Regions from separate parts of the Gordonia sp. 852002-50395_SCH5434458 genome, predicted to be linked through region 3. Evidence: predicted binding sites of a transcription regulator. Region 3 holds the regulator's gene; each other region holds the start of a gene.

Region 1 (4,149 bases), on a different contig from region 3:
GCGGTGTGGGCGGTGTTGCCGATACCGGTGAAAGCCCGTCCGAACCGGGGGAGCGTTGCCGGCGAGTTGAACGCGTCGAGCACAGCTCGCGACCGCGGACCCCACACGTCGACGAATCGTCGGTAGGCGTCCGCGTCGGCGTCTGAGCACGCGGCGGCGATCGACGCGCAGGTCGCGTCGAGGTCGGTGCGGAACACCAACGGTGGTCCGTCCTGCGTAGCGGGTGCGAAACCCCAAGGGTCGCAGTCGATATAGCGCAGACCGTGCGCGGAGAGGTCGAGCTCGTCGATGATCGGGGGTGTCGGATCATCAGATGTGCCGACGATCCGCGATCGACTCGATAGCCCGGAAAGCGTTCGACGGTCGAAACAGCGCCGCCCGGGATGTCGTCGCGTTCCACGACGAGGACCGAACGTCCCGCGCGGGCGAGGTAGGCGGCCGCGATGAGGCCGTTGTGACCTGCACCCACGACAACGGCGTCGTGCCGGGGCTTGTGGCCTGAGTCGCCTCGGCGGCTCACCGCGCCGCCGCTGGTGGCGTGCCTGTGAGAGGTTCGGTAGCAGCGTCGAGCGGGAGTCGTCGACCGAGGAAAGCGAAGGGTCGTGGGTCGCCGGTGAAGGTGAAGTGGCGCAGCACATCGTCGAAGCCCATCCTGCGGTAGAGGGACCACGCGCGATTTCGTTCGGCGGGAATCTCCGGGGTGGACAGCAGGACGTGGTCTTCTTGGCGGTCGCTCAGCAGCGCGGTCAGCAACCATTCGCCGATGCCGTGGCCCTGAGCGGTCGGGTGGACGTGGAGTTCGGTGAGTTCGAAGTAGTTGGTTGCGATGCGTTCGATGGTGTCGCGGTCGCAGCCGGACAGTCGGAGTCCGGTCCTGAGTTGGTGATTCCACCACTGGTCGTCGGCGCCGCGATAGCCGTAGGCGATGCCGACCATGATCTCGTGCCCCGACGGCGACACCGGAGGGCCGATACGTCGACGCTCCGCGTCGGGGTCGAGCCGGATGTCGGGGGAGACGGCCGTCAGCGCCGCGTATGCGGTCCACCCGCGTCGGGCGATGTGTTCGCGCCAGAGCGGAACCCGGTGGTGCTCGGTGCCACGCGGGTAGTCCATCGCGGTCACGTAGACATTCAGGGCAGCGTCGAGCCAGGCCGGGGAGTCCTGGCCGGTCAACCGAACGAGTCGGGTCGCCAACTGCTCGTTGTCCTTCCTCCCGCAGTCCGCCGCGCGCGTCGCGTTCCTGGCAGGCCGCAGCCGATCGGGAATGTCGGTACCGAGTTCTACGCTTCTGCTGTCGGGAATGGGGCCACATCTCCTCTTGAAGAGTGTCGCCGTTCTAGCTATATTGAATATGTCGAACGGGTGTTCGATGAACGTGCCTCCGCAAGCCGTTCTGCGTCACCCACGACAGTCTGGGCGGTCCGGCGACGGACGAGGGAAGCGTGCATCGCCGGACCGTACCGGGACTTGGTCACACACGAACGACTTGGTCACACAGGAACGTGGAAGCCGCTCGGGTGTCGAGCGGACGCAACACCGAAGGGAGCGCGAGATGGCAGTCCATAGGCCGACGCGCGGCACAGTGCGTCACGCACGGCGAGGTGCAGTGGTGCGTCCGGAGATCGACCCGATGGTCGTCGTGCGTGCTCGCGACCTCCTCGATCGCGCAGAGATCCTGGTCGAGAATGCCGACGGCGTGCCAGACGACGCCGAACGGTTCCGCCAGTACTACTTGGCGGCGCTGCGGGCGGCAGGAGCGGCACTCGCGGTCTACGAACCACCCGCGAAGCGAGCATCTCGACGCGTGTCCCCCAATGCGTGGTCGCGGATCTCGTCGGCTGTTCCTGATCTGGCCGAGTTCGCCGAGGCGTTTGCCCGGATGTCGTCTGTGCGCATGGAGATCGAGTCAGGCCTGCGTCGCTCCGTCGAGGGTGCGACGGTCGTGGCGCTCCGCTCCCGCGTGTTGTCGTTTCTCGACGCCGTCGAAGACATCATCGTCGCCTACGAACAGGGAAAGCTTGCGCACCAAGCGGTCGACCGGTCCGACTACGGCTACGACCACATCGCCTGATTCATCGGCTCGTCCGCGCCTGCGGTTCGCGCTTCGCGGCCGACGGCGCCGTACGGCGGTTCGGATGGCGGTCATTTCACCCGACGTGATCACAGGTCCCGAATTGTCGCTATTGGCGGCTTCGATGCGACGGTCGGGTGGTTATGGTGGTCGCGCTTGCAATCACCTCGTATCATGGAAGCAGTAAGCCGCGAACACATGTCACGAGACTGGCGTCCGCGGTCGCCACAATCTCGTTGATGTGTGAATCGGCAACGTAGTAAGGAGGGTCGGTGCCACTCTCGGAGCACGAGCAGCGCATGCTCGAACAGATCGAAAGTGCTCTTTACGCCGAGGACCCGAAGTTCGCGTCCAGCGTGAAGCGTCGGCGGCTTGGCCGGTCGTCGGGTCGTCGTCGTCTTCAGGCGGCGGCGGTCTTCGTCGTGGGTCTTGTGCTGCTCGTCGTCGGCCCACTGGTGGGCCTCAGCGTGGCCGGGCTTCCCGTCGTCAGCCTCATCGGATTTCTCGTGATGTTCGGCGCGGGCCTCCTCGCTCTGTGGGGCGGTGGCCGCTCGGGTCCCGAGAATTCGGCACCCGCCGAGGCCCCCGCGCGGCCGGCAGGCAAGCGCAAGTTCACCGAGCGCATGGAAGAACGGTTCAACCGCCGCTTCGACCAGGAGTGACCCAGGCGCCTGATTGATCAGGCGTCTCCCTTCGGCCACATTGTGTGTCGTATCGAAGGATGTGTGTGCTGCAGCACCCACGGCCTTCGATAGGACACACATTTACGCCTCCACCACTCCTTGAGATAGTCAGATCTCACAAACAGCAGGGCAACACATCGCACCAATGTGTTGCCCTGTTGTCGTATGCGGGTGAGCACGCCGTGTCCGCACCGGCCCGGCCGGCCACCTCACCTCTAACCCTGCCTTCTGGTGGGGCCATGCACCCATCGCTCTGGTCTGCCTGATCGGACCTCCCACTCCGGAGCTCCCGCGACGCCGCCGCCAGCTGTGCGGCCCCTGATTCCCCACGCCGCCCCACCGCGGTCCCCACAGCGCCCCACCGGGTTCCCCACATCTCCCCACCCGGGCACAAAACTGGCTCCCATCAGTCACTTTGATGCTGTTTCGTCCTTCTGGACACACGAATGGCGGGCTGGGACACGCGGCGCGTGGTGTCATCCACCACCGTGTTTATCTGTGTTGACCTGCAGCAATAGTTTTGGATGGCGACTTCAGGGGGTGGAAGGGGTGGAAAGTGGTGGAAAGTGGGGTACTGTGGCAGCACTGGGTGAGACGGACCGGAACGGATCGCTCAGGGGGCAGGAGGTGTCGACATGTCGTCCGTTCGATTTGTCGGCACCTACACACCCAAGTTGGACGACAAAGGGCGACTGACATTGCCCGCCAAGTTCCGCGACGCACTGGCAGGAGGCGTGATGGTCACAAAAGGCCAAGACCACAGCCTGTCGGTGTTTCGAGCCGAGGAGTTCGACGAGATCGCCGCCCGAATTGTGGAGGCATCCCGTAACGATCCGCAGGCACGAGCCTTTCAGCGCTACTTCTTCGCCAGCACCGAGGAGCAGCGCCCGGACGGGCAGGGTCGGATCAGCTTGTCTCCCGACCATCGGGAGTACGCGGAGCTGACCAAGGAGTGCGTGGTGTTCGGCAGTTTCGATCACCTCGAGATCTGGGACGCGCAGAAGTGGCGCGAGTACCAGAACGAGCACGAGGAGAACTTCTCGGCAGCCAACTCGGCCGCACTGAACGCGGTCTTGTAGCCGAGGAATGGCACACGATGGACAGGGCTTCGGGTGGATCGAGGCCCCGGTCCGGAACGACCCTGGCGTACTTCCCCAACGCCAGGTTCGCGACCGGACCGGGACCCCGCTTCACCCGGCGAGACTCTTCGTGCCGACCAGTGTCGGTGCCAGGGATTCAAGATGAGTGTGCGTGGCCGCAACGGGTCGGGGCGTGCAGACAGCACGCGTCGGGAGGTGATTCGGTGAACGCGCCACACGACGACGAACGTCGTTCCGGAGAATTCGGCCACGTGCCCGTCATGGCACGGCGGATCACCGAACTTCTCGCACCGGC
Region 2 (4,149 bases), on a different contig from region 3:
CTGGCTCGCTGATCGGCTCGGGCAGGTTCTCACCGACGAGGAACGGGCGCAGATCGCCACCGCAACAGAGCTTCTCCGCCGTGTGGCGGAGTCCTGATAGTCGCTTCGATCAAGGAGGAATCCATGGCAATGACAGCTCTCGACCCGCGGGTCGCACTGATCGTCATCGACATGCAACGTGGAATCGCGTTGCGCGACAATCTCGCACCGTACCCGGCGTCGGAAATCGTCGACCGCGCAGGACAATTGGTCGACAGATTCCGCAAGTACGGCCACCTCGTGGTGATGGTCAACGTCGACGCCGTGCCGCCCGGCCGGACGGACCGCAACTCTGGATCGGCGAGGCCGCAATTGCCGACGGAGTGGACCGAGCTCATCGACGAATTCGCCCCCCAGCCTGACGATCTGGTGGTGACCAAACATTCGCGCAGTGCATTCGCGGGTACCGGCCTCCTGGAGGAGTTGCGTTCCAGGGGCGTCACCCAGGTCGCCGTCGTCGGGATCGCCAGTGGCGCAGGTGTCGAATCGACGGCCCGTGACGCACACGAAGCGGGGTTCAACGTGACGTTGCCGACCGACTCGATGACCGATTCCGACGGGGAGCGTCACGCGCACAGCGTGCGCGAGGTGTTTCCCCAGATCGCCGAGACAGGTTCGACCGCAGAGCTTCTCGAACTCCTCGACGCCACAGCTCAGTGAGCGCCGTGGCCACCGGCGACGCCGGTGTGGCACAGCGCAATCCGTTCGGCTGGCGGTTCACCGGGCCACTGTTGATGGGGTCGACACTCAACCCGATCAACAGTTCCATGATCGCCACCGCGCTCGTCGGGATCGGCGTCGACTTTCATCGGGGTCCGGCCCAGACGACGATTCTGATCTCGGTGCTCTACCTGTGCAGCGCAGTGGCGCAACCGACAATGGGCAAGCTCGCGACGGTATTCGGTCCTCGTCGCGTCTTCGTCTCAGGGCTGGTCATTCTGCTGATCGCCGGTGTCATCGGTGCCGCCGCGCCGGCGTTCTGGTGCCTGATGCTCTCGCGTGCCCTGATCGGCATCGGCACCTCTGCGGCGTATCCGACGGCGATGGCGCTCGTGCGGTCTCGTGCCGACTCATTCGGAACGGGAGTGCCGAGTCGCGTGCTCGGCGGGTTCTCGATCGCCGCCCAGGTGATCGCGGTGATCGGACTGCCGCTCGGTGGTGTGCTGACCGGTGTGTTCGGCTGGCGGGCAGTGTTTTTCGTCAATATTCCGATCGCGCTGATCACCCTCGCGTGGGCGCTGCGCAGCATCCCTCGTGACGGTCCGGTGCAGGTGGGCGGCTTCGGTGGCCTCGTCCGCGTGGTCGACGTCGTCGGGGTGGCGCTCTTCGCGGTGACCGTGATCGCGACGCTCGAGTTCCTCGCCGCGCTCGGTTCACCGAAGTGGTGGCTGCTGGCGGTGATCGTCGTAGCGGGGTTGCTCCTGGTGCTCTGGGAACTGCGCGCGACACAACCCCTCATTGATGTGCGGATGCTCGCGGCCAACTCCCCGTTGGTGCGCACCTACCTGCGCCAGATGCTGGCAGGGCTCGGCTCGTACACGGCGATGTACGGCATCAGCCAGTGGATGGAGCAGTCCGCGGGATACACCGCGGCGCAGGTCGGGCTCATCCTCATCCCTTACTCGGCGCTGAGCGTGGTGTGCGCGCGGGTGAATTCGACGCACGGCTGGGTACGAATCCCGTTGATCCTCACGGGTTTCTGCTTCGTCGGTGCGGGCGTGACCGCAGTCGCGATCCATCACTCGTCCGGGTTGTGGATCCTGCTCGCGATGACGTTCCTGTTCGGCGTCGCCAACGGACTGAGCGGTTATGCAAATCAGGCGACGCTCTACACGCAGAGTCCGCCGGAGTCGATCGGTGTGGCATCCGGGCTGTACCGGACGTTCATGTACTTCGGGGCGATCTTCTCGTCGAGCCTCATCGGTATCGCCTTCGGCGCCCGCGCCACCGATGGCGGACTCCACGTCGCGGGGTGGGCCATCGTGGTGATCGGGGCGGCGCTGATCGCCATGACCGTGGCGGATCGTCGAATCCCGCGGGCGGTGTCGGCCGACTGATGGCGCGGTGTCGCCGGTACGGGCGCGGGTGCCGAGCGCCGTCGAGCTGAGGCGAGGATGTGGGTCCAATCGAAGGATGTGGGTGCTGCAGCACCCACATCCTTCAGTTCGACACACATTCACAGTCGGGTGGCGGGGATTGTCGTCGGCGAGGCGAGCGGGGCAGCCCGCCACCCATCGTCTGTCGAACAGGTGTTCTATACTGGCTGAGTGGGCTGGAACCAGGGCCCGCCGACGTGGCGGGAGATGGAGCGGGTGCTGTCGGGGCGCTCGCCCGATGGCGGTCGTCCCGGGGAGTTCTTCGGTCCCGAGCAGACGGGCGACGGCAACGACAGCCCCGCGTGGTCGCGCAAACGTGGCGCCTACACGGCGCCGGAGGTGTCTCGTGAGCGATCGTCTGTGCGCTATGCGGAACTGCATGCGCACAGTTCCTACAGTTTCCTCGACGGGGCGTCGATGCCCGAGGAGATGGTGGAGGAGGCGGCCCGACTCGACCTGACCGGTCTGTCGATCACCGACCATGACGGTTTCTACGGCGTGGTCCGATTCGCCGAGGCCGCAAAGGAATTCGCGATGCCGACGGTGTTCGGTGCCGAACTCTCCCTCGAGCCGGACGTGACCCGCACCGGGGTGACCGATCCGGCCGGTGAGCATCTGCTGGTCCTCGCGCGTGACAGTGAGGGCTATCGGAGGTTGTCACGAATCATCGCCGACGCCCACATGTCCGGTGGTGAGAAGGGGCTGCTGCGCTACGACGTCGACCGGCTGACCCGCGACGCAGGCCACTGGGTGATCCTGACGGGCTGTCGCAAGGGCGCGGTTCGGCGCGCGTTGGATCGTGCGGGTATCGGTGCTGCCGAGGCCGCTCTCGGTGGAATGGTCGAGCGGTTCGGACGCGACGACGTCGTCGTCGAACTCACCGCTCAGGGCCTGCCCGACGACGACGAGCGCAATGCGGTACTCGCCGACCTCGCGCAGCGGTTCGGGCTGCCGACCGTCGCGACGTCGGGGGCGCACTTCGCGGGGCCGCGTCGTCGACGCCTTGCGCTGGCGATGGCGGCGGTGCGTGCCCGCACCGACATCGAGACCATCGCGGGCTGGATGCCGGGGGTCGGCGGTGCGCATCTGCGCAGCGGTGACGAGATGATGCGCCTGCTCCCCGCGCACCCCGACGCCATCGCCGCCGCGGCAGACCTCGCCGACGATTGCGCTTTCTCGCTCGGATTGATCGCGCCGCAGTTACCGCCGTTCGACGTGCCGGCCGGCCATACGGAGTCCAGTTGGCTGCGGCACCTTACGATGACCCGCGCACGACGCCGCTATGGGACACCAGCCCAACATCCGGCGGCCTACCGGCAGATCGAGCACGAACTGGCGATCGTCGAGACGCTCACCTTCCCCGGCTATTTCCTCGTCGTCGCCGACATCGTCGACTTCTGTAAACGCAACGACATCCTGTGCCAAGGCCGGGGGAGCGCCGCCAACTCCGCGGTGTGTTACGCGTTGGGTATCACCAACGTCGACCCGGTGGCCAACGAGTTGCTGTTCGAGAGGTTCCTCTCACCCGAGCGTGACGGGCCACCGGACATCGACGTCGACATCGAATCGGACCGTCGTGAAGAGGCGATCCAGTACGTGTACCGACGGTATGGCCGCGAGTACAGCGCGCAGGTCGCCAACGTGATCACCTATCGGGGCCGATCGTCGGTGCGCGACATGGCACGGGCGCTCGGCTATGCCAGCGGTCAGCAAGACGCCTGGAGCAAGATGCCCGACACCGCGCCCGACGACGTGCGCGAACTCGCAAGCGACATCGCCAACATGCCAAGACATCTCGGAATCCACTCCGGTGGAATGGTGATCTGTGATCGTCCCATCGCCGATGTCTGTCCGACGGAGTGGGCGCGGATGGAGAATCGCAGCGTATTGCAGTGGGACAAAGACGACTGTGCCGCAATCGGTTTGGTCAAGTTCGATCTGCTCGGTCTGGGGATGCTCTCGGCGCTGCACTACGCGATCGATCTGGTCGCCGAACACAAGAACATCCACGTCG
Region 3 (4,149 bases):
ACCTGCTGAGCCAACTGTGCGAGATCGTCTTCGTTCACGTGACGTCCCTGGCACGCGCGGCGCACCCCGCGCATCACCTTTTCTCTGCTGAACGGCTCGGTCACTCCGTTGCGCTTCACGACTGCCAGAACAGCACTCTCAACCGTGGAGAAACGTCGCCCACATTCGCTGCACGCGCGACGTCGGCGGATCGCCTGCCCCTCATCGGCGACACGCGAATCGACGACCTTGGTGTCTTCGTTCTTGCAAAACGGGCAGCGCATGTAGTCCTCGTGCGAATCTCGGGACGCAGCGGCTCCGTCGATCTGGCTTGGTCCGATCGTCTGACGACCGGCGGAAGCGAGACCGCAGCGGTGACCGTGTCGGTTTCCGACTGGACCCTGTGACATCGAGAATACCGCCAGCGCTCAGCGGTACGCGGGTGTGACCAGCGGTTGGCCAACGCGCAGCCCGCTCGACGGCAGATCGTTGAGGTCAATGATCTCGTCGATGACGGTCTGACGCGGCATATCGGGCGCGACCCGCGCCGCGATCGAGCTCAGCGATTCACCGGAACGCACGTGGACCACCTGCGTGGAGGTCGACGACGGCATGCTCGCCCGCTGGTAGTCGGCACCGACGGTCCCGACGACCCACACGGTCAGCGCCAACCCGACTCCGGCGAGCACCGCCAAGACCGCTGCGCGCCGGCGACGGGCAGCCACCATCTCGCCGACGCCACCGGCGCATCGCGTGCCTGCCGGACGTGTAGAGGTGCCGTGATCGAACGCAATCCGACGTCGGCGCTGCGGCGAGACGTCCGCGCCGGCCCGTCGGACCTCACTTGTTCGAACATGTCCCGCCACACGCAGCTCTTCGCTACGCACGGCATTCGACGATGCGCGTCCACTGACCACCGTGGCGCGGTGAACTCGAGAACGCGTCGTCGACGCAGGTCGGGGCGTTGCAGATCGGGTGGTCGGCGGTGTTGCCGCGGATGCACTCGACGGGCTGGGAATCGTGCGGGTCACCGGGTTGGTCATCAAGCTGGTCATCGCTACCTCCAATGGTCGATCAAGCGTTCGATGCACTGATGTTCGAGTTCTACCAGAGGGGTCCGACAAAGTCCTGCGACACGTCGAACAAATGTTTGATGTTGTCAGTGGCCTCCGCTACTGTCGGCGCCAGACGATGGATGAAAGACGCACCCCACCACCTGCTCCACAACAGCAGCCGGTTCACAACAGCAGCCGCATCAACATCAGGAAGGACGGAACCGATGACAGAGAAGTCACGACGCAGCCCGACGTCGCCCAAGGGCAACGGTCGCAGCGTCGAAGGCAAGAAGAGCGGAGGCGGCGAGGAGACACCGATCCATCCGGCCGTCGCCGAGGCAACACTCACCGATCGCCAGCGTGGCGTCCTCGATGTGATCCGAAAGTCGGTACGCGAGCGTGGATATCCGCCGAGCATCCGAGAGATCGGCGACGCCGTCGGCCTCACGTCCACCTCATCAGTGGCACACCAGTTGCGCACTCTCGAGCGCAAGGGCCTGCTGAAGCGCGACGCCAACCGTCCGCGAGCGGTCAACGTCTCCGAGGCTCCCGATGCACATCACTCCGATGCCATCAACGGAGATCTCCCGACCCCCACGTTCGTTCCGGTACTCGGCCGTATCGCGGCGGGCGGTCCGATTCTCGCGGAGGAGGCGGTCGAAGACGTCTTCCCGCTCCCGCGTGAGCTCGTCGGTGAGGGCTCGTTGTTCCTGCTGCGCGTCGTCGGCGAATCGATGATCGACGCCGCGATCTGCGACGGCGACTGGGTTGTCGTACGTCAGCAGAATGTCGCCGACAACGGCGACATCGTCGCAGCGATGATCGACGGCGAGGCGACGGTGAAGACCTTCAAACGCAAAGACGGCCACGTCTGGCTGATGCCGCACAACCCGCTCTTCGATCCGATCCCCGGCGACGACGCCGCCATCCTCGGCAAGGTCGTGACGGTCATGCGCCGGGTGTGATGCGCTGAACCGGGCCCCGCAGGTCATTGACCAGCGGGGTCTGTATCAGTGGTCGAGTTTTTCGGCTGCGGCACGTCGGGCGAGTGCCGGACTCGAGGTGGCAAGCGCGGCAGCGGCCGCGGCTCGGCACTGCTCCATGGTCACCGTCGACAGCTTCGCCCCGACTGCTGCTGTCGCCGCCGGAGCCGCCGACAGCGAGGTGACTCCCAGTCCGACGAGCACACACGCGAGCGACGGGTCGGCCGCGGCCTCACCACAGACGCCGACGGGTTTGCCCTGCTGGGCGCCGGCGGTCGCGACCTGCGAGATGAGTGCGAGCACCGCGGGTTGCCACGGGTCGGTCAGTTCGGCAAGTTCTGCCGACATCCGGTCGGCGGCCATCGTGTACTGCGTGAGGTCGTTGGTTCCGATCGACACGAAGTCGACCTCGGCCAGGATCGCCGGCGCCAGAATTGCCGCTGCAGGGATCTCGATCATCACGCCGGCCGTCAGACCACGCTGACGGACGAGATCGGCGAACTGTGCAGCCTCTGCGGCCGTGGCGATCATCGGTGCCATGACCCACGGCGTCGTGCCGGATGCTTCTGCCGCGCGCGCGATCGCGTCGAGTTGAGTTCGCACGATTTCGGGGTGGTCATCGCCGATTCTGTTACCGCGCACGCCGAGTGCGGGGTTCGCCTCGTCCGGGTGCTCGATGAAGGCCAGCGGCTTGTCCGAGCCGGCGTCGAGCGTTCTGATGACGACTTTTTGGCCCGCGAACGCCTCGAACACGTCGCGGTACAGACGTGTCTGCTCGTCGACATCGGGTTCCTCTGCCCGGTCGAGAAATGCCAACTCGGTGCGGAACAGCCCGATCCCCTCGACCGGCGCATCGGCCGCGCGACGCGCCGACACACCATCGGCGACATTCGCCAGGATGGCGACGTCGGTGCCGTCAGCAGTCCGGCCAGGGCCACGCCACGCAGCAACAAGCGCTGCCTCCGCAACACTGCGCTCGACGAGTTCGCGCGCCTCGGACTCCTCCGGTTCGACGGTGATCGACCCCGCACCGCCGTCGAGCAAAACCATTGTGCCGCTGGTGATCTCACTCAATCGAGCCACGGCGACCACGCACGGGATGCCCAATTGACGCGCGATGATGGCGGTATGACTGGTCGGTCCGCCGAGACGCGTGGCCAGCCCGACGATCACAGCGGGATCGAGCCCCGCGGTATCCGCGGGAGCGAGGTCGTCCGCGAAGAGGATCGACGGTTGGCTCGGCGTCGGAATTCCCGGCTCCGGCCGGCCGAGCAACTCGGCGACCACCCGGTCACGCACGTCGTTGAGGTCGGTGATCCGCTCTGCCATCAACCCGCCGAGTTTGGCGAACATCTCGGAGAACTGCGCCGTGGCCGCGACTGCGGCAGCAGGTGCCGACGCCCCCTTCGCGACACGGGACTTTGCCGCACCGATCCATCCCCGATCCTCGGCCAACCCGGCGGTCGCGGCAAGAACCTCGGCCGCAGCTCCCGACGCGTGTGATGCGCGATCACGCAGTCTGCCCGCGACGACTGCCGCGGCGGCGACGAGACGTTCCGACTCCGTGTCCCGCTCGCCCTCGGCGAGGACGCGATCAGTGCCGAGTGACGTCTCGTCGTACTCGACGCGCCCACCCGGCCACAACACCGGCCCGTAGGCAAACCCCGCGACGACGGGTGTTCCCGTCAACTCTCCCTGACCGTTCATGGTGACCCGATTCTCCGTTACCAGGTGATTCTCCATTGCGTCTGCTGCCTTCCGGGTCGATCGGCCGGGTGCGGTGATCTGTGAGGAATACCCGGCGTCGTGAATTTCTGTGATCAAAGTTACTCGAAACGCTTGACTTGTCAACACACACGGGCGTAAACACAGATATATCAACATCGAATCCCACACAGAACCAATCACGCGGTGATCCACAGAACACAGATCCGACAGAACACAGATCCGCAGAAGCCAGATCCACAGAACACAGACCCCACAGATGGTTCGCCGGAAGGTGAGCCACACACCACAGATCGGAGTCGACAGGTGTACGCCGAAGAGCGACAGCGAGCAATAGCCGATCAGGTGCGCGCGCACGGTCGCGCATCCGTGACAGCTCTCGCCGACAGGTTCGACGTGACGAGTGA

The links. Region 3 encodes LexA, which represses DNA repair genes until DNA is damaged. Its sites were predicted from a motif close to CGAACANNTGTTCG; they were not measured.
Region 1: a site for LexA is predicted at 1,356-1,369, ahead of A5785_RS03140 (SAV_6107 family HEPN domain-containing protein). Genes of this name have one in related genera too.
Region 2: a site for LexA is predicted at 2,282-2,295, ahead of A5785_RS07390 (error-prone DNA polymerase). Genes of this name have one in related genera too.

The regions. Positions count from the first base shown of each region.
Region 1 covers NZ_LZTC01000016.1:17,545-21,693, forward strand. The annotation lists partial or broken gene A5785_RS03130 (phytoene desaturase family protein) at 1-520, opposite strand, end outside; gene A5785_RS03135 (GNAT family N-acetyltransferase) at 517-1,194, opposite strand; gene A5785_RS03140 (SAV_6107 family HEPN domain-containing protein) at 1,553-2,071, shown strand; gene A5785_RS03145 (DUF3040 domain-containing protein) at 2,344-2,733, shown strand; gene mraZ (division/cell wall cluster transcriptional repressor MraZ) at 3,390-3,833, shown strand; gene rsmH (16S rRNA (cytosine(1402)-N(4))-methyltransferase RsmH) at 4,058-4,149, shown strand, end outside.
Region 2 covers NZ_LZTC01000035.1:203,370-207,518, forward strand. The annotation lists gene A5785_RS07375 (MarR family winged helix-turn-helix transcriptional regulator) at 1-97, shown strand, start outside; gene A5785_RS07380 (cysteine hydrolase family protein) at 124-699, shown strand; gene A5785_RS07385 (MFS transporter) at 705-2,096, shown strand; gene A5785_RS07390 (error-prone DNA polymerase) at 2,307-4,149, shown strand, end outside.
Region 3 covers NZ_LZTC01000053.1:5,715-9,863, forward strand. The annotation lists gene nrdR (transcriptional regulator NrdR) at 1-263, opposite strand, end outside; gene A5785_RS23720 (LysM peptidoglycan-binding domain-containing protein) at 408-1,034, opposite strand; gene lexA (transcriptional repressor LexA) at 1,259-1,999, shown strand; gene ptsP (phosphoenolpyruvate--protein phosphotransferase) at 2,045-3,760, opposite strand; gene A5785_RS12680 (DeoR/GlpR family DNA-binding transcription regulator) at 4,049-4,149, shown strand, end outside.